One region of the Pseudogracilibacillus sp. SO10305 genome, then DNA from elsewhere that is predicted to be linked to it. Evidence: predicted binding sites of a transcription regulator. Region 1 holds the regulator's gene; the other holds the start of a gene.

Evidence for each region. The regulator LexA, encoded in region 1, represses DNA repair genes until DNA is damaged. The targets are predictions, from matches to a motif close to CGAACATATGTTCG.
Region 2: a site for LexA is predicted at 9,840-9,853, ahead of SPD45_RS05785 (DNA polymerase IV). Genes of this name have one in related genera too.

What each region holds. Positions count from the first base shown of each region.
Region 1 is NZ_JAXHDE010000006.1:36,303-48,722, reverse strand. It holds gene SPD45_RS06620 (hypothetical protein) at 1-410, shown strand, start outside; gene hflX (GTPase HflX) at 478-1,722, shown strand; gene SPD45_RS06610 (methionine gamma-lyase family protein) at 1,724-2,986, shown strand; gene lexA (transcriptional repressor LexA) at 3,055-3,672, opposite strand; gene SPD45_RS06600 (DUF896 domain-containing protein) at 3,917-4,147, shown strand; gene tkt (transketolase) at 4,172-6,169, shown strand; gene SPD45_RS06590 (YneF family protein) at 6,238-6,468, shown strand; gene SPD45_RS06585 (hypothetical protein) at 6,894-7,133, shown strand; gene msrB (peptide-methionine (R)-S-oxide reductase MsrB) at 7,153-8,112, shown strand; gene SPD45_RS06575 (DUF6501 family protein) at 8,143-8,349, shown strand; gene SPD45_RS06570 (polysaccharide deacetylase family protein) at 8,490-9,926, shown strand; gene SPD45_RS06565 (S-ribosylhomocysteine lyase) at 10,069-10,530, opposite strand; gene SPD45_RS06560 (rhodanese-like domain-containing protein) at 10,704-11,030, opposite strand; gene SPD45_RS06555 (5'-3' exonuclease) at 11,442-12,332, opposite strand; gene SPD45_RS06550 (dynamin family protein) at 12,335-12,420, opposite strand, start outside.
Region 2 is NZ_JAXHDE010000005.1:15,947-28,366, reverse strand. It holds gene SPD45_RS05845 (GerAB/ArcD/ProY family transporter) at 1-522, opposite strand, end outside; gene SPD45_RS05840 (spore germination protein) at 533-1,909, opposite strand; gene SPD45_RS05835 (DMT family transporter) at 2,052-2,366, opposite strand; gene SPD45_RS05830 (DMT family transporter) at 2,369-2,716, opposite strand; gene SPD45_RS05825 (TetR family transcriptional regulator) at 2,908-3,486, opposite strand; gene SPD45_RS05820 (MFS transporter) at 3,525-4,736, opposite strand; gene SPD45_RS05815 (Lrp/AsnC family transcriptional regulator) at 4,981-5,463, shown strand; gene SPD45_RS05810 (hypothetical protein) at 5,545-6,960, shown strand; gene SPD45_RS05805 (ring-cleaving dioxygenase) at 7,167-8,147, opposite strand; gene SPD45_RS05800 (VOC family protein) at 8,164-9,102, opposite strand; gene SPD45_RS05795 (YolD-like family protein) at 9,252-9,575, opposite strand; gene SPD45_RS05790 (hypothetical protein) at 9,514-9,783, opposite strand; gene SPD45_RS05785 (DNA polymerase IV) at 9,925-11,181, shown strand; gene SPD45_RS05780 (hypothetical protein) at 11,225-11,683, opposite strand; gene tyrS (tyrosine--tRNA ligase) at 11,747-12,420, opposite strand, start outside.

The sequences.
Region 1 (12,420 bases):
ATAAAACAATGGTTAAATTGATGGAAGACTACAGAGATGAATTTATTCTTATATTAGCAGGCTATTCTAATGAAATGGATTCTTTTTTACAGACGAATCCTGGATTACGATCACGCTTTCCGTTTCAAATTAATTTTCCAAATTACACGATGGATCAACTATTAGATATTTTAAAAATGATGGCAAAAGAACGAGATTATCGGCTTACAAATCGTGCATTATTAAAAGTAGAACAACAGATTGAAATTTGTTTACGAAATGAACCATTCACTTTTTCAAATGCACGATACATTCGTAATATATTGGAAAGAGCAATTCGACAACAAGCAATGCGAATGATGCAATATGTCCATTATTCTGAAGACCAATTAACTATTTTACGAGCGGATGACTTTACGTTTCATAAGTGATATTTTCGTCAGTAATAATGATATCTGTTATGATAGAACTATAGGAAGAAAAGAGGTTGATATATATATGTCAAACGAACGTGTACTAATTTTAGCAGTAAAAAAAGCAACACAAACGGATAAACAATTTGAAGCAACAGTCGAAGAGTTAAATTCCTTAAGTTATACTGCTGGTGGAGAGGTTATGGAGACTTTAACACAAGCAAGAGATAATATTCATCCTGTCACATATGTTGGACATGGAAAATTAGATGAAGCACAAACAATTGTGGATGCAGAAGATATCGATTTAGTGATTGCAAATGACGAATTATCTCCTGGACAGTTACGTAATTTGAATGATCATTTAGGAGTCCGTGTAATCGACCGAAGTCAATTAATATTAGATATTTTTGCTAGTCGTGCCAAAACGAAAGAAGGACAATTGCAAGTTGAACTTGCTCAGCTACAATATACATTGCCACGCTTACATGGAATGGGGCTCGTATTATCACGACTTGGTGGTGGAATTGGAACGAGAGGACCAGGGGAGACAAAATTAGAAACAGATCAACGGCATATACGAAGACGTATTGACGATATTAAACGTCGGTTAAAAGACGTTGTGAAACAGCGGGAGCAGTACCGTAAGCGAAGAAAACAAAATAAAGTGTTTCAAATTGCGATTGTTGGTTATACGAATGCTGGTAAGTCGACGATTTTTAATCGATTAACAAGTGAAAGGTCTTTAGAGGAAGATTTACTGTTCGCTACATTAGATCCGTTAACGAGAAAAATTCAATTACCTTCAGGATTTGAATGTTTGCTTACTGATACGGTTGGATTTTTACAAGCATTGCCGACATCTTTAATTGCTTCCTTTAAATCAACCTTAGAGGAAGTCGCAGAAGCGGATTTCTTATTACATGTTGTCGATAGTTCAAATGAAGATTATGTACAACACGAACGTACTGTTTATGAAATTTTGGAAGAACTTGATGCTCATACAATTCCGATGTTAACTGTGTACAATAAAACAGATTTATTAGAGGCGGATTTTTTCCCATCATCTGATCCATCTATTCAAATACACGCCCATGATGAAAATGATTTAGGAAAGTTATTGCATAAAATGGAAGACATTTTAAAAAATGAATGGGAATTTTATTCAGTCTCTTTAGAAGCTTACGAATCAAAAGAGTTGCATCAATTTACAAAACATACGATTATAACAAAGAAGGAGTATAATGAGGAAACATTCCGGTATGATTTAGAAGGCTATATTCCACATGCACACCCATTACAGAGAATTTTAAAGGAGAAACAAGAGTAATATGTTACAAAATGAATTAATAGAAAAACTAGAAGCACAATGTGCACCTTATTTTACATCAATTAATCAGATGGTAGAAATAAACCAAAAAAAAGTATTAAACGCGTTTCGAGAAGAACAGATCGGTGATCACCATTTTAGTTCTACGGATGGTTATGGTTATGATGATCAAGGACGAGATGGATTAGAAGCGTTATATGCTCGTGTATTTGGTGGGGAGGATGCATTAGTCCGTCCCCAAATTGTTTCCGGAACACATGCTATTGCAACAGCATTATATGCGATGTTACGTCCTGGAGATGGGCTTTTATACATTACAGGAGCACCATACGATACATTGGATCAAGTAATTGGAAAAAACACATCAAATACTGGAAGTCTTAAAGATTATGGTGTTCGGTACAATGAAGTTTTATTAAAAGATGATCAAACGATTGACTATGAAGGAATTAAAAATGCGATCAATGAACATACGAAAGTTGTAGGTATTCAACGTTCGAAAGGATATGAAAACCGTCCTTCATTTACAATCGATGCAATTGAACAAATGATTCAATTTGTAAAAGAAATAGATGAAAACATTATTGTGTTTGTTGATAATTGTTATGGGGAATTTGTTGAGGACCGTGAGCCTTTAGAGGTTGGCGCTGATATTATGGCTGGGTCTTTAATTAAAAATCCAGGTGGTGGACTCGTTCGTGCCGGAGGATATATCGTAGGAAAAGAGGATTTAGTTGAACTTGCTGCAAATCGATTAACAGCACCAGGACTAGGAAAAGATGCTGGAGCAACATTAAATATGTTACAAGAGATGTATCAAGGATTTTTCCTTGCACCACATGTAGTAGGAGAAGCATTAAAAGGGGCTATTTTAACTGCACGGTTAATGGATTATGTCGGTGTGGAAACAGCACCTACATATACTGATAAACGTACAGATATTATTCAGGCAATGACGTTCCATCATGAAGAAGCGATGATCAAATTTTGTGAAGCCATTCAGGCAAATTCACCAATCAACTCGTATGTAGCACCATACCCAAGTGAGATGCCAGGGTATGAAGAAAAAGTAATTATGGCTGCAGGAACGTTTATCCAAGGGGCTAGTATTGAATTATCTGTTGACGGACCGATTAAACCTCCGTATACAGCTTTTTTACAAGGTGGTTTAACATATGCACATGTTAAAATTGCCATTATTCAAACAGTAGAAAAGCTAATTCAAGATGGATTATTGGATCCTTTAACCTTTCCAGAATTGTAAGTGACATAGTTTAGGATAAATAAAAACGGTAAAGTTCATCAGTTTTTGATAAGCTTTACCGTTTTCACTTAGAATGCACGATATAGGCCAATTACCTTTCCTAAAATAATGACATTATTTAATAGGATCGGTTCCATAGCATCGTTTTCAGGTTGTAGGCGAATATGATCTGTTTCTTTATAAAATCTTTTTACGGTTGCCTCGTCTTCGTCCGTCATTGCGACGACAATATCTCCGTTATTTGCTACACTTTGTTGTTTTACAATTACTCTATCACCATTAAAAATTCCGGCGTTGATCATACTATCCCCATCAACTTCTAATAAAAACACATTATCTTCCCGATGTGCGAGTGATGTTGGGACTGGCGCATATTCTTCGATATTTTCTATTGCTGTAATCGGTGCACCAGCAGTTACCTTACCAATTAAAGGAGCATAACGTGCCGTATCTTTTTCAATATTTTGGAATGACGGATCAACAATTTCAATTGCTCTTGGCTTTGTTGGGTCTCTACGAATATATCCTTTATTTTCAATTCGTTCTAAATGACCGTGTACAGTAGAACTAGAAGCTAAACCAACTGCTTTGGCAATCTCACGAACAGAAGGAGGATATCCTTTCATTTCTACTTCATGAACGATATAATCATAAATCATCTGTTGCCTTTTTGAAAGTTTTTCCAAGAACCTCACCTCATCTGTCTATATAATTACTTTCATTTTATCAAAATGCGAACAGAAGTCAAACATAAGTTCCCATATTTGTTCGGTAGAAATGTTCTATTTCTGAAAGGTTGTCTGAAATGTAAAGTTATTATAGAATATTATGTGGCGCATTTGTATCTATACAAAATATTGTATAGTATAATATAAGTAACATATAGATATATTTTTATCATATGTAACTTAGGAATTAAGAGGTGAGAACATGTTAACGAAAGAAAAACTTGAACGTATCAATTACCTCGCTAAAAAAGCAAAAAGTGAGACATTGACGCAAGAAGAAAAACAAGAACAACAAGAGCTTCGTCAAGAATATTTACAAAGTATTCGTCAATCATTTACTAATCAAATAACTTCTGTTACGGTGATCGACCCAGAAGGGAACGATGTAACACCGGACAAAGTAAAACAAATAAAAAGAAATAGAGACAAATAATATATTTAAAGGAGCTAATAACAGATGCAAGTGGAACAATTATCAGTAAATACAATTCGTACATTATCAATGGATGCAATACAAAAAGCAAACTCTGGTCACCCAGGATTACCGATGGGTGCCGCACCAATGGCTTATACATTGTTTACAGACTTCTTAAATCATAATCCAAAAAACTCTAAATGGTTTAATCGTGATCGCTTCATTTTATCTGCTGGACATGGTTCAATGTTATTGTATAGTTTATTACATTTATCTGGATATGATGTAACAATGGATGATATTAAAAATTTCCGTCAATGGGGTTCTAGAACACCTGGACATCCAGAAGTATTAGATACAGACGGAGTCGAAGCAACGACTGGTCCATTAGGACAAGGTGTAGCAATGGCTGTTGGTATGGCAATGGCAGAGGCACATTTAGCAGCAAAATACAATAAAGAGAACTTCAACATTATTGACCATTACACTTATTCATTAGTTGGTGATGGAGATATTATGGAAGGGATTTCTCATGAAGCTGCATCCCTTGCTGGACACTTAGCTTTAGATAAATTAATTGTATTATATGATTCGAATGATATTTCATTAGACGGAGATTTAGATCGATCATTTTCTGATAGTACAGAAGATAGATTTAAAGCTTACGGTTGGCAAGTAATTCGTGTCGAGGATGGAAGAGATTTACAAGCCATCCATCAAGCAATTGAAGAAGCGAAAGCGAATACGACACAACCAACATTAATTGAAGTTAAAACAATTATCGGGTATGGTTCACCAAATAAATCGGATTCCTCAGCATCACACGGTGCCCCACTTGGAGAGGACGAAATTGCTTTAACGAAGGAATATTATGGTTGGGACTACGAAGAAACTTTCCACGTTCCAGAGGAAGTATATGAAGATTTCAATAAGAAAGTTGTGCAAAAAGGCGCAAACTTAGAAGAAGCATGGAATACGTTATTTGACGAATATAAAGAAGCATACCCAACATTAGCAGAAGAACTACAACTTGCAATTAACGGTGAACTTCCTGCTAATTGGGATGGAAATTTACCAACATATAAAGTAGGCAAAGATACATTAGCTTCTCGTGTTGCTTCAAGCGAAATGATTAATGCTATTAGTAAAACTGTTCCTAGCTTTTTTGGAGGAAGTGCTGACTTAGCAAGTTCAAACAATACGATGATGAAAGAAGAAACTGATTTCACAAAAGAATCGTACGAAGGTCGTAATATTTGGTTTGGTGTACGAGAATTTGCGATGGGTGCAGCATTAAACGGAATGGCATTACACGGTGGTTTAAAAGTATATGGCGGAACATTTTTTGTCTTTAGCGATTATGTACGTCCGGCAATGCGCTTATCGGCTATTCAAAATGCTCCTGTCACTTACGTGTTTACACATGATTCAATTGCAGTGGGAGAAGACGGTCCAACACATGAACCGATTGAACATTTAGCATCTTTACGTGCGATGCCGAACTTATCTGTTATACGTCCAGCTGATGGAAATGAAACAAATGCAGCTTGGCGTTTAGCTTTAGAAACAACAGACAGACCGACTGCATTAGTGTTAACACGCCAAGGTTTACCAACTTTAGATGGCACACAAGAAAATGCATATGAAGGTGTTAAACGTGGTGCATATGTTATTAGTAGAGAAAATGCTAAATTAAATGGTATTTTAATTGCGACTGGTTCTGAAGTAAACTTAGCGATCGATGCTCAAAAAGCATTACTTGAAAAAGGGATCGATGTTCGTGTCGTAAGCATGCCTTCTTGGGATCGTTTCGAAGCACAAGATGCAGCATATAAAAATGATGTTTTACCAAAAGACGTTACAGCACGTGTAGCAATCGAAATGGCTGCATCACTTGGTTGGGAACGTTATGTAGGTTTTGATGGAAAAGTACTAGGAATAGATAAATTCGGTGCTTCGGCTAACGGAAACATCGTAATTGAAAAGTACGGCTTCACAGTAGAAAATGTTGTAAAACATATGGAAGAAGTTCTTGCGTAAAATTATTGTTTTATAACGACGAATTGTTTATACTGTAAAGGGAACATTTTGAAGGAGGATCATAGTTTATGTCAACGATTTGGGTAGTATTGATCGCAATATTAGCATTAGTTGCTGGGGTTGCACTTGGATTTTTCCTAGCTAGAAAATATATGATGGATTATTTAAAGAAAAACCCACCAATTAATGAACAAATGTTACGCACAATGATGATGCAAATGGGTCAAAAGCCATCGCAAAAGAAAATAAATCAAATGATGCGTGCCATGAGTAATCAAATGGATAATCCGAAAAAATAAGCAATATTGATACAATTTTATTAAGTTTTTGAGATGAGTAAATTTGATTCACTTCCCGTTGATTTTAAGTACACAGAAACAAAAATTTAAAATCACACAAATTAAACACCTTTTTAATAGTTAATCTGTTAAAAAGGTGTTTTTTTGTTTTCGATTAGTAGTTGATGAATGATTGTTAGCAAAATATAACATGTTAAAACAGATGAAAAATTTGAGAAAGTATTCAGAAGTGTATGTACAGAATAATTTTTAAAAACTTTTATCGTATTTCGTTTAGAGGAAGTTCTCCGAATGAACTATCTTTGTGAGCGTAAAACATTAGATTTTTCAATTAAACATTGATAAAATGTACGATATAGTGACGGCTTTTCTCTTAACACATATAGTAATATCGAAGAATGTTTTCATGTTAGGAGGGAGCAACTATGGTTAATCATGAGCAATATCCAAATAAATGGGTACAATATTTAATGAATGGTATTATTTATATGGAGCGCATGATGAAAGTATTGTTATCATTACGTCCTTATATGGACCAATATGGCCCATTATTGCAACAATTAGCTGTTATTTATAAGGCAATGAAAATGATCCAAGAAGAAGGACAAAATGATCATACTTTTAGTAATGAAACAAATGTACATGAACCAATTTTGTACATTTAACATACGGAGGGATACTAATATGGCAACTGAAAAAGCAACATTTGCAGGAGGATGCTTCTGGTGTATGGTAGAACCTTTTGATGAACAACCAGGTATAATAGAGGTTACATCTGGATATACAGGAGGTACGGTAGAAAATCCGACGTATAAACAAGTTTGTTCTAATACGACGGGACATGTGGAAGCAGTTCAAATTACATTCGATCCAACGATTTTTCCTTATGAAGAGTTAGTAACCCTTTTTTGGCAACAAATTGATCCGACAGATGATGGGGGACAATTCCATGATCGTGGGGATTCGTATAGAACTGCTATCTTTTATCATAATGAAACACAGAAAAAAATTGCTGAGGAATCAAAACAAACGTTAATAGATAGTAAGAAATTTCAAAAACCAATTGTTACACCGATTATTCCAGCAAAAACATTTTATCCTGCAGAAGAAGAGCACCAATACTTTTATAAACGAAATATGTTTCATTATAAAACGTATAAACGTGGATCTGGAAGAGAACAGTTTATTAAAGATAATTGGTCAAAGCGATTTGATCCAGAAGATTTAAAAGAATCGTTAACAGAGCAACAATATTATGTAACACAAGAAAATGGAACAGAACCTCCGTTTCAAAACGAGTATTGGGACCATTTTGAGGACGGTATATATGTTGATATTGTTTCAGGTGAAGTACTGTTTTCATCGAAAGATAAATATGACGCACAATGTGGATGGCCTAGCTTTACAAAACCTGTCATGAACAAACAAGTAATCGAACATCTCGATACAACACATGGTATGGTTCGTACTGAAGTTCGCAGTAAAGAAGGTAACTCTCACTTAGGTCATGTATTTCCTGACGGCCCACAAGAGGCAGGTGGTTTACGTTATTGTATTAATTCAGCTTCCATTCGCTTTATTCCAAAGGATGAAATGGTAGAAGAGGGTTATGAAAGATATTTATATTTATTTAATGAACGATAATATTATTATGTAAACTAGAGGTGGCAAATAATGATCCATGTAAATTGGGAAAAGAACGAAGTAATCAAACAAGTGAAATGTATGCATGCAAATGCAAAAAAGTATAAAGTTAACAATATGCTCACAGAAGGTAATGTTTACGATGTAATAAACGAGACAGATGAATTTATATTCGTGATTGACAATAGTAAACGTGTGGCAGGTTATTATAAAGAATATTTTGAAGAAATTGTATAAAAATCGACAAAAATCCACTCTCATATATGAATGAGGGTGGATTTTTGTATTAAATTATTTCTCATACTATAGTTCTTGTAATATATTTGTTATAATTGATAGATAATGCATATTATTGTAAACAATGTGAGGGAATACGTATGTTTAAAAACTTAACTTGGCCAATTGTACTAGTTATCATTTCTGTTATATTGACAGTTGGTGTCGTATTTGCAGGTATTATTTTAATGGAAATTGAAAAAGTTACGAGTGCCAAAGCAGTGACAATGGATGTAGAAAAAGAAGAAATTGATGATCAACTTATTTTAGAAACAAAAATGAAAGAGGCTGAATTATATACTTCCAAAATAACCCAACCTATTATAAACGAAAAGACAATTGATGGTCAAATTGAAAGATGGATTCGCCAACATGAAGATCATTTTATGGAAGAAATGTTAGTCGTAATGGAAGAAAAAAGAACCTTAGATGAAGGAGAAAATAATCATCTTGCAATATCGACAGATTATTACAAAGCAAATGACGATATATATACATTTTTATTAAAAGGGTCGATCGTGAAAAATAATAAAGAAACAGATTCATTTCAACAGTATTTTACTGTGAATGTAAAAGAAGATAAATTCGTATCACTCCATGATGTGATTGACATGAATGAATCATTAAAAAATATGATTAAAAAAGAAATGAACAAACAAGAATTCGAATTTGACGAGGCTAATTTTGATTCGATAACAAGTAATGAAGAAAAAATCCAGTGGGCATTGACAGACGATTCGATTCTATTTATATATGAAAAAGGAGCAATTGGGAATAATGAAGGAGAAATCGAAATTGCCATTCCATATGTAGATGCATATAAATCGTTAACAGAACCATATTATGCTTTATTAATCACAGATGAGTTGCAGCAAATCATCAACTCAGCACCACGTGAATTAGATCCAAATGGAAAATATATTGCACTAACATTTGATGACGGACCAGATGAACAAGTAACACCGAGAATACTAGAAACTTTAGAAGAATTTGATGCAAAAGCAACATTTTATATGTTAGGTCGCAATGCTACTAGATATCCATATATTGCAGAAATGGTCGCGCAAGATGGTCATGAAATAGCAAATCATAGTATTACACATGCGAATCTAAACGCAATTACAGCGGCAGCTATTAAAGATGAAGTTTCCTTGTCGCAGCAGCAAATAAAAGATGCTACAGGGATTGCACCAACATCATTTAGGCCACCATATGGTGAATATAATAATATTGTGTTGGAACAAGCGAAACAGACAGATCAAATTGTAACGATGTGGACGATTGATACGTTAGATTGGCAAAGTAAAAATACAAACGCTATTTTACATAATGTATCAATGAGTACAAATGGTGATATTGTGTTAATGCATGATATACATCCAACAACTGCAGACGCTTTACCAACTGTATTGAAATATTTACAAGATCAAGGGTTTGAATTTATTACAGTAAGTGAAATGTTACAATTAGAAGAGAATCATATAGAAGTTGGTCCATATTATGGAACAAAAAAGGAAAATAACGAGCAAGCATATTAATGTTGCTCGTTATTTTATATCTAACATTACTTCCTATAATATATATTATGTAAACTAGGATAAGTGAAAATATAAGGCTTGTTTTAATAGTACTCTGTTACCTTTATTTCCTATTAAAACAAGTTTCATTTATATTATGTATCTAAAAAACTTCACGCCACTCATCTTTATGATCGAGCATTTCTTTTGCAAGTGTTTTTGCTCCTTCTAAACTATGACTAGCAGCCCAACCACATTGTACTTCATTACATCCAGGTACTTCAGTAGCTTTTAGGACATCCTCTAAAATATTTTCCACTAATTGAATGATATCTTCATAGCTAAAATGATTAATTACTGATAAATAATAGCCAGTTTGACATCCCATTGGGCTTATGTCGACAATTTTGTCAGAATAATTGCGACTTATTTCTGCCATTAAGTGCTCTAATGAATGAATGGCAGGCATATCCATATGTTCTTTATTCGGTTGCTTGAAGCGAAGGTCATATTTGTATACTTCATCTCCATTTAAACCTTTCATTTTACCTGCTAACCGAATATAAGGTGCTTTTACTTTCGTATGATCTAAGTTAAAGCTTTCGACATTTAATTTTTGAACCATCATGTCTACTCCTTTCGAAATGATAAGTTAATTACTATTGCAATTAAAGTTTAATGTACAATAACATATTTCTGAAACAATGTCAAACAGTTGTCAGAAAATTTAAAATGATGATACGAATGATACGTATAAATACAAAAAACTTACCACGGGAATTTGTGGTAAGTTTTTTGTTATGCAAAATCTGATTCAACAATACCATTCCAGTGAATCATTCCTGGAACAACATTATATACTTCATCATAACCATTTTCTCGTAAAATAGTACAAGCCTCATCACTTCGAACACCGGAACGACAAATGACGTAAATTGGTTGTTCATTACTTACTTCATCTAATCGTTCACTAAGTTGCCCTAAAGGAATTAATACAGATCCTGGTATATGTTGAATGGCATATTCTGTCGTTTCCCTAACGTCTAATAGTAAAAATGATGCTTCGTCATCATGTAGTATATTTTCTAGTTGTTCGTTTGTCATTTCTTTCTCACAAACAGTCACTGATGTTACCCCCTTTTACCTAAAATCAATTAGGCTCGTTTCAAATTGTATAAGAATCACATTAAAATGTAAAGTGTTTGAGATGAAATTGTAACATCTTGGCATTAAAAGTGAAGAAAATAGTAAAAAATCAAATGGAAAAAGGCTAAATGACAATAATTATGACATTTATGGAAAACATCATAATCATTGATATACATGAAGTTTCTTGTTATCACAAATTGAGATACTAGGAATAAATGACCCCCATCATTTTAAGTGATGGGTACTTCAGGTTATTTTTGTCATACTTCACTTAAGAAAATTACATGATGGAAATTGCTATCACTATTTTTTCCTTAAAAAAACAGAGGATGCATATTGCCTCCCCTGTCTTTTCAAGTTTAATAATATTACTTAATTTGTACTGTATTAGACAGTAAAATTTGATGATACGTACGATTCGATTGGTGGATATTTTACACCTAATTTAATTAAATTCGCTTCAATTTCGGATGCATTTATTTGTAATGGCTCATCGATTGTAAATTCAAGTTCAACATCACATTTTATTTCAGCTAATTCCTTTGATAAGTGAAACATTGCGATGTCTGTTTCAATTTTCGAACGAATCCCCTTTGTTAATTCGTCCATTGATTGTAAAATAGTATCCATATTACCATATGTTTGCAGTAATTTTAATGCCGTTTTTTCGCCTATTCCTTTTATGCCAGGATAATTATCTGCGCTATCTCCGGTTAATCCTTTGAATTCGATAATTTGATGTGGATATAATCCCTTTTTGTTTAAAAAATTCGCTTCATTATAAACATCATAATTACCGATTCCCTTTTTCATAATTGCAACATCGACATTTGCAGCAACGAGTTGTAATAAATCATAATCACCGGATAAAATGGTTACATGTGTGTCTTTAGACAACGTATTAGCTAGCGTACCAATGACGTCATCGGCTTCATAATTTATTACGCCAATATTTGGAACGTTAAAAATATTGACAGCTTCTTTTACAAGATCAAATTGGGGAATAAGTTCTTCCGGTGGTGCTCCTCGATTTGCTTTATACGCATCGTAAATTTCGTTGCGGAACGTCTTACTTCCCATATCCCAACAACAAAGAACATGTGTCGGTTGGAAAGTATGAATTCCATCTGTGAAATAGCGTAAAAATTGATATACTCCATTCGTCGGTATGCCTTCTTCATTTCGCATAAAATTACCTCTAAAAGATGTTGCGTAAAACCCTCTAAACAATAAAGCCATTCCATCTACTAATAATATATGTTTCTTCAATATGTCCATCCTTACTTTTCTAATATTGCCGTTAATATTTCATGTTTTTCTTTTAACTGAGCTAAATTTACCGTATCTGTGACAACTTTAATATGTT
Region 2 (12,420 bases), on a different contig from region 1:
AATCGGGAAAATAAAGGTCAAATTCGCTTCTTTCCATGCATATATATTAACCCCAACATAAACGAGTAATATGACAGATGTTAACACATAAAATTGTGCAATTGTTTCTAATTTTTCTGTGAAGATATAGAATACAATGATTAACATTAACAGAAGCAACACCCAACTCGGTGTGCGGGGCATCATCCATGCACTTAACAATAATGCATATTTCGCAAGGGTGATACTCGTTAAACAGAGGAAATAGACAATATATAGAAAGACAATGAACTTACCAATTATTTTTCCGAACAATGTCTCGCATATTTGTTTCCATGAAGAGTTTGGGAATCGTTGTATTAAAAATATATACATAAAAATGATACATTGTACTACGACGCCTGTTAAGAGAACCGAAATCCATCCGTCTCCTTTTGCCGTATTAAACACATCATGAGGTAATGAAACAACACTTACCCCTATTTGTGTTTGAATTAACAAAAAAAATAATTGATAAGGTAAAATAGTTTTCCCTTCATTCATCCTTCAACACTCATTTCTTTTTAACGTCCATTGTTTCGGTGTGAAAACGAAATAATGTTCGTTTTATTGAAGCAAAATCAAAAGGTGCTAACGGATAGAAATAAGGTGTATCGAGCACTTTTACTTTGCATAAATGGAATAAAATAATTAAAGCACTAGCAACAATTCCGACAAAGCCAAATAAAGACGCTGCAACCATAATCGGAAAGGATAATATACGTAATATATTTCCCATTTCATAGGAAGATATCGTAAACGACATGATGGCCGTTAATGCAATGACAATTACGACAACATTGGAAACTAGTCCAGCGGTAACAACCGCTTCTCCGATAATAATTCCACCGACAATTCCGATCGTCTGTCCAATCGGGGATGGTAAACGAATTCCAGCTTCTCTAATAAGTTCAATCGTCACAATCATAATAAACGCCTCAAAAAACGGTGGAAATGGGACCGTTTCAATCGAATTTTTTACGAGCGTAACCATTTCAAAAGGGATAATTTCAAAGTGAAATGTAATAATCGCAATATATGTCGCTGGAAAAATTAGTGCACCGAAGAAACTCGCTAATCGAATAAAACGGAAAAGGATACCGTCGTATACTTGCCCGTTAAAGTCATCTGGTGAATGAAAAAAGGCAAAAAATGAAATCGGGACAATACATGCGATAGCATTATTGTCCATTAAAATAGCGATTTTTCCTTCAGTTAAATATGCAGTCGTTCGGTCGGGCCTTCCTGTATATAATTTCTTCGGAAAAATCGTCTTCACATGACGTAAAAGATAGTTCACTAAATCTCCGATGACCGTCACTTTTTTCTCTTGCATCCCTTCTAATTGATCTTCGATATATTGGATCGTCTCTTCATTCGCTTCCCCTTTAAGATAAACAATCGCTACATTATTCTCATTTTGTTTTCCGACACTTTTATATGTAACATGCAAATTTTCTTGTTGTAGACATCGTCTTATTAAATGAACATTGATATCTAAGTTTTCAATAAATCCATTATGTGCCCCTTGTACGACTCGTTCATTTTCAGGCTCATCTGGTGTCCGTTCATGTTCTTGTACCGTTTGTAAGACGATACCTTCTTGTTTTCCTTCTAATAAAATAACTGTATTTCCGATAAGGATCGCTTCCACAATCTCTTGTATAGTTGTTACTTTTTCCGACATATCACTCAGTGAAATACCAGCTTCTATTGCTGTAAGTTGCTGTCCCATTTTCTGTTCATCTGCCATCGTTTCTAATGAACAGACAAGAGCCTTCTTTTGTTGTAATGTCATTATTTGTAGTTGTAAATCATTCGTATATTGAAATGCCTTTTCTAGCGTCTGTTTATTTTCTGCTAGCGTTTCTTTTAATTCTTCATAAGGCAATTTATCCGCCACCTTTACATTGCATTATGGAATACTTTGTGCAAAATCATTGAAAATATACAAAAAAGCCTTTGATTAGAATCTTTTTTCTAATCAAAGACTTGTCTGTTTTTTTATGACATACCATTTTTCACGTGACGCATTAAGACAATGCCTTTAAGCCGACAACTCCGATAACTACGAAGATAACGCTAATTACTTTTCCAACACTTTTTGACTCGCCAAAGAATATCATATTAATTAAAACAGCCCCCGCCGTTCCAATTCCAATCCAAACCGCATACGACGTACTCACTTGCAAAAATTTGAATGATTGATATAAAAAAGCAAATGAAGCAGCAAATCCACCAAAATATAAAATAAGAGATGGCATCGTTTTTTGTTCACTATATTTTTTCAATCCAACAACACCCGTCAGCTCACTAATCGCCGCTAAAAATACGAATAACCATCCCATTATTACTTCCATCCTTCCGTCGCTTTTTTCTCTTCCATTCCTTCAGCAACTTGTAATCCAATGACACCTAAAATTAATACCATCATAAAGCCAATTTTTCCGAACGTTAAAATTTCCCCAAACAAAAATACGTCCATTAATGCAGTACCGAGTGTACCGGCAGCTGCAAAAATGGCGTACACCGTTCCAGTCGGTAATTGTTCACATGCTTTTGTTAAAAAGTGAAAATCAATAAAAATGAACACGACAATTGGAATCCAATGCCACCATAGAGAGGCGACATTAAATCCAAATATCCAAACTAACTCAAAAAATGATGTTAATGCTACATATATCCATGCTTTATTCATATTTCTTCCTCCTAAAAACCAAGTGAATGAATGTCATTCACTTTATAGCGATAAAAAAGAGCGTAGGACATGTTGTTTTCTTGCTGCCTCTCTATCGATTCTATCTCAGTAAGAATCGCATCCGTTTCTACGACTTTGTCCTAATCGCTTCTCTCGACTGAATGACTATCATTCATTTTACATCTTTTTTATTACTTGTCAATCCGTAAAGCATCTAATAAAAATTGCTGTACCGCCTCTTTTTGCTTCCCCGCTTCTTCTTCATTACTATGATCATATAAATATACTTGTTCTGCTGCTGATTCGACTAGTCCGATCAACAATTTTGCCATTCGTTTTGGAGAAATAGTAGATGTCACTTCCCCTTTTTCTTGTGCATCCTCTAGTAATTGACTAATCATTTGATAGCACGGCTCATAGACAATTTCCCATTCTTTTATATGTTCTGAAGAAGCAAGTCCTGCATAAACAACCGCTTGTACTTCACTATATTGTTTGTTTACTTCAAAAATAACGTGAATAATATGTTGTAGTTGTTGTTCGACAGTATTTTTCGTATCCATTTTTTCTTTAATTCGTTCCATTAAAACATGAACCATCTCTTCTGCTATAGCAGGCATTAATGACAATTTAGATGGAAAATAAATGTAGAAAGTACCTTGTGCAATGTTTGCGTTTCTGACAATATCAGAAATCGTCGTTTTATCGATTCCCTTTTCTTGAAATAGTTTAATTGCTGACTGGATAATCCGTTCACGTTTGTCCATCATTACACCCCTATTCTATTCCTTTCTACAGTATACCGTAATTATTTTCGTCTATCAAAAATCTTTCGTTTTCCTTTTGTCGGAACGATATTTATCCGTTCTGGCGCTTTCCAAATATATGCCGTAATGATGGCTACAATCATCATGAATGTCGTAAAATAATATGGATAATCTAAGTTTATATCGAATAATGCACCACCAACCATCGGACCTAATACATTTCCAATACTTGTAAACATCGAATTCATTCCTCCAACAAACCCTTGTTCATTACCTGCCACCTTGGATAAATACGATGTAATCGCAGGGCGTAATAAATCAAACCCTGTAAAAATAAATATCGTAACAAATAAAATATATGCATAACTATGTGCTGTCGTCATTAAAAATACGAACACACCTGAAAACCATAAACAATAACGAACAAGCCTTACTTCTCCAAAACGTTTCGTTAATTTATCAAACAATAATACTTGTGTAATCGCACCAACAAGTGCTGCACCAGTAATGATAATCGCAATATCTTTCGGTGTAAACCCAAATTTATGATCAACATATAAGCTAAATAGCGATTCAAACGCCATTAAGCCAAAAGAAGAAATAAATAAAATTAAAAAGGCAAATATATATGCCGGTCGGACAACACGTTTTAATTTATTCGTCGGAACAGTTGCAACTTCTTCCTCTTCTGTTGTTTGTCGTTCTGGTTCTTTTAATGTAATAATCGATAATACTGCTGCTAATCCGGCTAAAACTGCGGCCGCAAAAAACGGAACTCTCGATCCATATTCTGCTAAAAACCCACCGATACCCGGTCCGATAATAAATCCCGTACTAATCGCAGCGGACATATACCCTAATGCTTTTGAGCGTGTTTCCAATGTCGTAATATCTGCAATATACGCCGTTACAGCTGGCATAATGAATGCCGCACTTATTCCACCAAAAAATCGTGATACAAATAAGATTTCCACCGATGTTCCAATACCAAATAAGTATTCTGAAAAACTGAACACAAATAGTCCAATTACAATCATTCGTTTACGACCGTATTTATCTACCCATTGTCCAGCAATTGGCGAAGCGATTAATTGGGTGATCGCAAATGCTGCCACTAAATATCCGACAACTTTTCCGGTTAAATGTAATTCATTCATAATCGTCGGTAATACAGGAATGACGAGTCCAATTCCTAAAAATGCGATAAATAAATTTCCTAATAAAATCGCCAATACAAAATTTTTCTTTTCCATAAATGTCCTCCTTTTATGTAAATTAAACAAGAAAAAGGAGAAATTCACTGCTCCCCAATGAACTTCTCGCTTTATACGTCTCTTTTATATCATTTTTATCCTATGATAGTATACTACGAAATTATTCTATTTGGCAACTCGATAGCACATTTAATTTTCATTTTATTTTTCGGTTAAAAACTTTATTTTATTATCCAATTTTGATATAATACAAAATATTACACGAGTTAGGATGGTATACATGATAGAATCATTCGTTGCAGAAAAAGAATTAGATGATATCGATAGATTATTATTAAAAACAATTCAAAACAATGCTAGCCTAAGCAATGTAGAGTTAGCAAAAAAAGTAAACCTTTCCCCTCCTGCCACACACGGAAGAATGAAACGTTTAGAACAGGAAGGATATATAAAAAATTACGTCACTATTTTAAACCGTGAGAAACTCGGCTTTGACCTTTTATGTTTTATATATGTCAAAACGAGTATTCATCAAACAGTACAATTAGAAGCATTCGAGGCTGCGATTGTAGCGATGCCTGAAGTATTAGAATGCCATCATATTACTGGAGAATATGACTTTTTATTAAAAGTTGTTTTAAAAGACAGTTCCGATTTAAAAAATTTCATCGGAAATAAATTAAGTTCACACGGAAGTATTAGTGGGATTCAAACTAGTCTATCATATGAAGAAGTAAAATCAACGACGGCATTACCTTTAAAGTAAAAGGTGCCGTCCTTTCTTTTTCTTTAGAACGTGATAAAATATATGATATATTACTTTTTTCGATAGGAAGAGATAAGTTATATGCAAACATTTATCAAGCGCCCACTAAAAGTGACATTATTCCTTTATGCACTTTTTCATTTTATAACTACTTTATTTTCAAATGAGCTCTTATTACTTTTCATGGCGATTAGTGGGATTGCCTTTTTCATTTTTACGAGTATTCATCTTTCGATTCCTAAATTTAAGTTACCGTTCACTATTTTCGTCATTAGTTTTATAGTAATGTTAACAGCGAAAATGGATATATTACATACATTACAAAATGGTGCAATCGAGATGCGCCATATTATCGGACTCTTAATCGTCGTACCACTCATAAGTTACGTATTACAAGAGGAACCATATATTGAAGATGTCATGGGGTTGTTTTATCGGTTCATTAATACTGGTAAAAAGTTTTATTTTACTTTGTTAACATTTACGCAAATTATTGCTTATTTTTTATTATTCGGATCGATTACGATGATGTATCAATTCGTACAAATGGTGTTACATGAAAAAACTTCTGAAAACTGGGAATATTTTAAAGGAACAGCCCTTTTACGTGCCTTCGGATTGTCGACTTTATGGGTCGTTAGTATCCCTAGTTTCGTCTATGCAGTCGAAACATTAAATGCTTCTTTATGGCTTTCGATTTTACAAGGATTTATTTTTGCCATTTGCGGATCATTTTTAGCTATGATTTTTATGTCGATACGAATGAAACGGGCAAACATCGATGTCACGACCGAACTACAATTAGAATTACAAACATTGTTAAAGACAGCAGCAAGTCATGAAGTACAAGTAAAAAAGACGATGGAATTTAGTTTATTATTCGTCAGTCTTTTCGGGACAATTTTTCTATTGCATGGATTGTTTCATTTTCAGTTAATGGTGCTCATTCCCCTCGTGATCATCGGATGGATGTTTTTCTTTTATGTATGGAAAGGAAAATTGCGAAAGTTTTTCGTCGTAATAAAAGACTATGCTTCTAATAAGGTTGTTGGACAGTCTTATCAATTGTCGTTAATGATTGCTGTCGGTGTGTTAATCAATACCTTACATGGTACAAATTTTTCCACTAATTTTATTAAAGGATTACATGCCATACAAGCTGCTTTTCCTTTCATTAATTTTTTGTATATATTACCTTTCATTGTAATTTTATTAGGTTTTTGTGGATTAGGCCCTTTAACAGTGATGGTACTCGTTGCAGGTATTTTACAAAGTATGCCTCTTCCTTATCCACCTGAGCTAATGGTTCTTGCGATTACGTCAGGAAGTGCGATTTCGATTTTTATTTCTCCTATTGTCATGCCTGTTATCGTATTAAGCGCTTCGAACGGGCTCGGCATGTTAACGAATGGTATCAAATTCAATTGGAAATTCGCCCTTAGTTTTTATGTCATGATCCAGCTTTATATTCAAGTGATGTATCAATTCGTTTATTAATATGGAGTGGGAGGTCGAAGGATGCAACTTGCGTAGTACTTGAGTTCGCTTCTATGTTGTGTAAAATTGTATTTGCATCATGTCGCTTTCGGCTATCGTGCACTTGCAAGAAAGTAGAATTACAAAGATAAAGGGAATCCCGGTAAAAATTAATTTACTGAAACTCCCTTTTCTATTTCATTTCGTTTTATCGCAAATCTTTTTTATTATTCATATTCTTTTTCAAATGTTTTTGTACTACGAACTGTATCAATATGGCGAACTTTGCTTTCGATAAATTCTCTTTCTGATTCTAAAAACGGCGGTAAAGAAAGTTTTTCTCCAAGTGTTTCATATGGCTCATCTTCCATGAATCCTGGACCATCTGTGGCAAACTCAAATAAAATTTGCGGTGCCACACGTGCATATAAGGATCCAAAATAAAAACGCTCCACAAAACCAGATGTTGATAAACCGAACTGGCGTAAATGATGGTCCCATCTATCTAATGCATCTTTGTCGTCTACACGAAATGCTGCATGGTGTACTGTTCCAAACCCTTGACGTGCTGATGGTAAGTCATCTCGGAATTCCACAATAACTTGTGCACCATTTCCACCTTCCCCAACTTCGAATAAATAGAAATTGCCATCTTCATCTATTTCTTTAAATAATAATACTTTTTCTAATAATGCTTTGAAATAGTCGATATCATCCACACGAACGACGACTGGTCCTAAACCTGTAATCGCATATTCTAATGGGATCGGGCCATTTTTCCACGGTGCACCAGAGGCAACTCCTGCGTTTTTTTCATCTGAAATTAATTGATATTGTTGATCATCCATATCGACAAATGATAATGTCTTTTTACCAAATTGTTCTTTCACACCAGTATGTTTCACCCCTAATCGGTCAAAACGTTTCACCCAGTATGCTAATGCTTCATCAGTTGGCACACGGAAAGATGTTTTATATATTTCATTCGTTCCATGTGACCCTTTTGGAATACCTGGGAAATCAAAAAATGTCATATCTGTTCCCGGATTTCCTTCATCATCTGCGAAAAATAAATGGTATGTTTGAATATCGTCTTGGTTGACAGTTTTTTTCACTAGACGCATCCCTAACGTATAAGTGAAAAATTTATAATTCTCCTCTGCACTACTCGTAATTGCTGTAATATGGTGGATTCCTTTTAATGTCATGTTTCATACGCTCCCTTTATGTTAATGGTTGTAAATGATGCTCAATTTCTTCTCTTCGTTCTTCTAAAAATGGTGGCAATGTAATTCTTTCCCCAAGTGTCGCCATCTCTTCATCTATTGCCAATCCCGGACCATCTGTCGCTAACTCAAAAACGATGCCATTTGAATCTCTAAAATAAAAACTATGAAAATAATGGCGGTCAATGACACCTGTAGAAACAAAGCCTCTTTCTTTTATTTCTCGTTCCCACTCATACATTTCTTCTACATTTTTCACACGAATCGCTAAGTGATGCACACTACCACGTCCTGGCCGTTCTGTCGGTGCATCAAGTTCTTTTACGATAATTTCAGAAGCTGAATTTTCTAAAGCAGAACGGAAAATTTGTGCCCCTTCCATTGTGTCAACCAATGTATAATCAAACAACTCTGTCAACACGCTCGCTAGCTTTTTCGGGCGACGGACTGTCATCTCTACAGGACCCATTCCAATAATTTGATGTTCCGTTGGGACGGTAGATTGATCCCACTTCTCCCAAAATTCTGGGACATCGTCTTCCCCTTTATCGATAAGCATTAGTTCTAATCCATCTGGATCGGTAAATTGAAGCACTCGCTTATTTCGGTATGTCGTTAATTCACTTGGAATATGGTGCATGTCGAAGCGATTTTTAAAATAATCGATTGTCGCTTCAGTTTCGACGAGTAAACCGAGTTTCGTAATCGCATTAGAACCACGATGTGTACGCCCTACCTGTTTCATTTCAAAAAACGTAATAACGGTTCCCGGACTCCCCGTTTTATCTCCATAAAATAAATGGTACATCGTCGGATCATCTTGGTTAACGGTTTTTTTCACGAGACGTAATCCGAGAACATCTCGATAAAATGTCATATTTTCTTGTGCATTTTTTATCACCATCGAAATATGATGGTGTCCTGTAATCATCCGCATTTGTTTCCCTCCCAATTTCATCTTATTTACATTATGTCACATTTTATCTCTAATTAAAACTATTTTGTTTCGAGATAAAGAAAAAACGTCCTAAAATGAACCATCATAAGATATTTTTCTTATACGTATTCATTTCCCGACGTTTCCACTTATGAAACAATTTGTACATCTAATACATTTTTTAAAGGGACATAGGTGCCACAATCATTCGATAATACAATTTGTCTCGTAAATCGTTCAATTTTTGCTAATTTTCCTTCAATTACTTTAAACTGTCCCTGCTCATAATAGGTTAAAACTATATCAACATTATATGTTAGTGCATATTTTAGAGATTGATCTATTTCTAACATCGTTTGCTCATCTAATATAGGCTTCTCTTTATATTCCACAAAAACTTCCTTTAACATTTCAACATGTTCTGGCAACATTAATGATGTCCACTTGATGGACCCACGGTCTTGTACTGTCATGATTTATATACCTCCATTTTTCCATTGCTAAAATATTTTCTTTATAAAAAGTTCGAATCGACTGCCTCAAAAAGCAGTAAGCAATAACTCGATTACCGTTCATCCCTAATACTTTTATTTCCCGTTTGGAAAATAGATTCTTACGGCTTCGATAAATAATCGTCCACGTTTCCCCTGTTTGCATCGCATCACGTAATAATTTTTCCATCTCTCCACCACCAGGAACGTTTGTTCTTATATTAACACGAACAATTCATAAAAACAAGAACAAAGGTTCGTTTTTTTCTCTTGATTTTCTATTGGTCTTTTTTTATAATTAGAACACACGTTCTGAAAAAGGAGGGGTTCTATGGATTATTCATCTTTTCCTAAACATGATGTGTTATGCATCGATATGCGCTCTTTCTATGCTAGTGTGGAAGCCGTGCGATTAGGTTTTGATCCGATGCAAGTTCTATTAGCTGTCGTCGGGGATGTGACTCGTCCAGGAAGTATTGTACTTGCCGCTTCCCCTGCACTAAAAGAAAAGTATGGGATTAGTAATGTAAGTCGTTTTTTCGAACTGCCACAAGATCCAAATATTCATATTGTTCAAGCAAATATGGCCGATTATTTACATGCTTCTGTCCAAATTACCCAACTACTCTACACGTTCGCACCGAAAGAAGCGATTCATCCATATTCCATCGATGAAGTGTGGATCACTGTGAATGGATTAGAAAAATTATTCGGTGACCCTTTTACAATCGCACAAAAAATCCAACGAGCAATTTTAGAATCGTTCGGCATTACGAGTGCGATCGGAATTGGCAACAACAAATTTCTCGCAAAAGTCGTACTTGATTTACATGCTAAAAAATCACCGAATGGTATTGCAACTTGCACATATGAAGAAGTACAAGAAAAATTATGGCCGGCGAAAGTCGAAAAAATTTGGGGGATTGGATTAAAGTTAAAAAAACGACTGTATCATCTAGGCATTACAACACTTGGTCAAATTGCTCAATCATCCTTACCGACATTAAAAAAACATTTTGGTATTATGGGAGAGCAATTATATTGGCATGCGTGGGGAATTGATTTAAGTCCTGTTTTTGGGGATTTCATTAAAACCGAACAAGATAGTTATGGACATGGTATTTCTTTATTGCGTAATTACACGAAGGAAGAAACGCTCGTCTGTATGTTGGAGCTTTGTGAGGAAGCATGTCGCCGTGCCCGAACAGATCGTATGGCAGGAAAGACGGTTCATCTTGGGATAGGATATGACAAAATGACAAATGGTGGCTTTTATCGTTCCAAAACAGTCGCTTCCCCAACGAATATTACTTTAGAAATGTACCAAGTTTGTGTGCAACTCTTCGAACAATTTTACGATGGGCGTAGTTATATTCGTCGTGTTTCGGTTACTTTAGCAAATTTAGTTTTGGATATGGAAACACAATTAGATTTATTTTATGAACGATCAAAACAAAAGGACATTGGGTATGTGATGGATCATATTCGAGCGAAATATGGATCCACCGCTATCTTACGTGCATCTAGCTACACAAATGCTGGCATTACATTAGAACGTAGTAAAAAAATTGGTGGGCATTGGGCGTAATCTTTGCGCCCTTTTACCTTTGTTTAGTTTAGGGGAGGTGGGTTTACATCGGTTCTTGTGAATTTGGCGCGGGTTCTTGCAACTCCGCAACACATTCTTGCAACTTCAGCACGGATTCTTGCAACTTCACATCGCATTCTTGCAACTTCGCATCGCATTCTTGCAACTTCGCACTGGATTCTTGCAACTTCAGCACGCATTCTTGCAACTTCGCATCACATTCTTGCAACTTCAGCACGCATTCTTGCAACTTCGCATCGCATTCTTGCAACTCCAGCACGCATTCTTGCAACTCTGCGTCGGATTCTTGCAACTTCGCACTGGATTCTTGCAACTTCACATCGCATTCTTGCAACTTCGCATCACATTCTTGCAACTTCGCACTGGATTCTTGCAACTTCACCCTACATTCTTGCAACTTCACCCTACATTCTTGCAACTTCACCCTACATTCTTGCAACTTCGCGTCGGATTCTTGCAACTTCGCACAACTTCCACCCACCCCACACGAAAAAACGATACTAATGAACGCCCTCACTAGTACCGTTTTATCAAATGCTTATTTTTACTGAAAGTGAACGAGGAAATATTTTTTTCTACCACGTCGGATGATAGTAAATGTATCTTCCAAACGATCTGCACCCGTCACGATATGATCTAAGTTTTGATTACGATCCCCATTTACATAAATTGCACCATTTGAAATGTCCTCACGTGCTTGACGTTTCGATGGTGAAATTTTTGCTGCTACTAATAAATCGATTAACCCGATGTCTGATTTTTCTGCTGCATATGTCGGTACATCTTTGAATCCTTGTTCAATTTCGTTTTTCGTTAACTGTTTTACATCCCCGCTAAACAATGCCTCAGAAATTTTAATTGCTTGATCTAAAGCTTCTTTTCCGTGAACGAATGTCGTCATCTCTTCTGCTAAACGCTTTTGTGCAACGCGCGCACCCGGATCTGCTTCTGTCGCCTTTTCGATTTCATCTATCTCCTCACGGCTTAAGAATGTAAAATAATTAATGAATTTAATAACGTCTCGGTCATCTGTGTTGTACCAGAACTGGTAAAACTCATACGGACTCGTTTTTTCTGGGTCTAACCAAATAGCGCCACCAGCTGTTTTACCGAATTTCGTACCATCAGCCTTCGTAATTAATGGAACAGTTAAACCAAATACGTCTGCACCCTCTCCATCTTCTCGTGTGCGGCGAATATACTCCATACCAGCCGTAA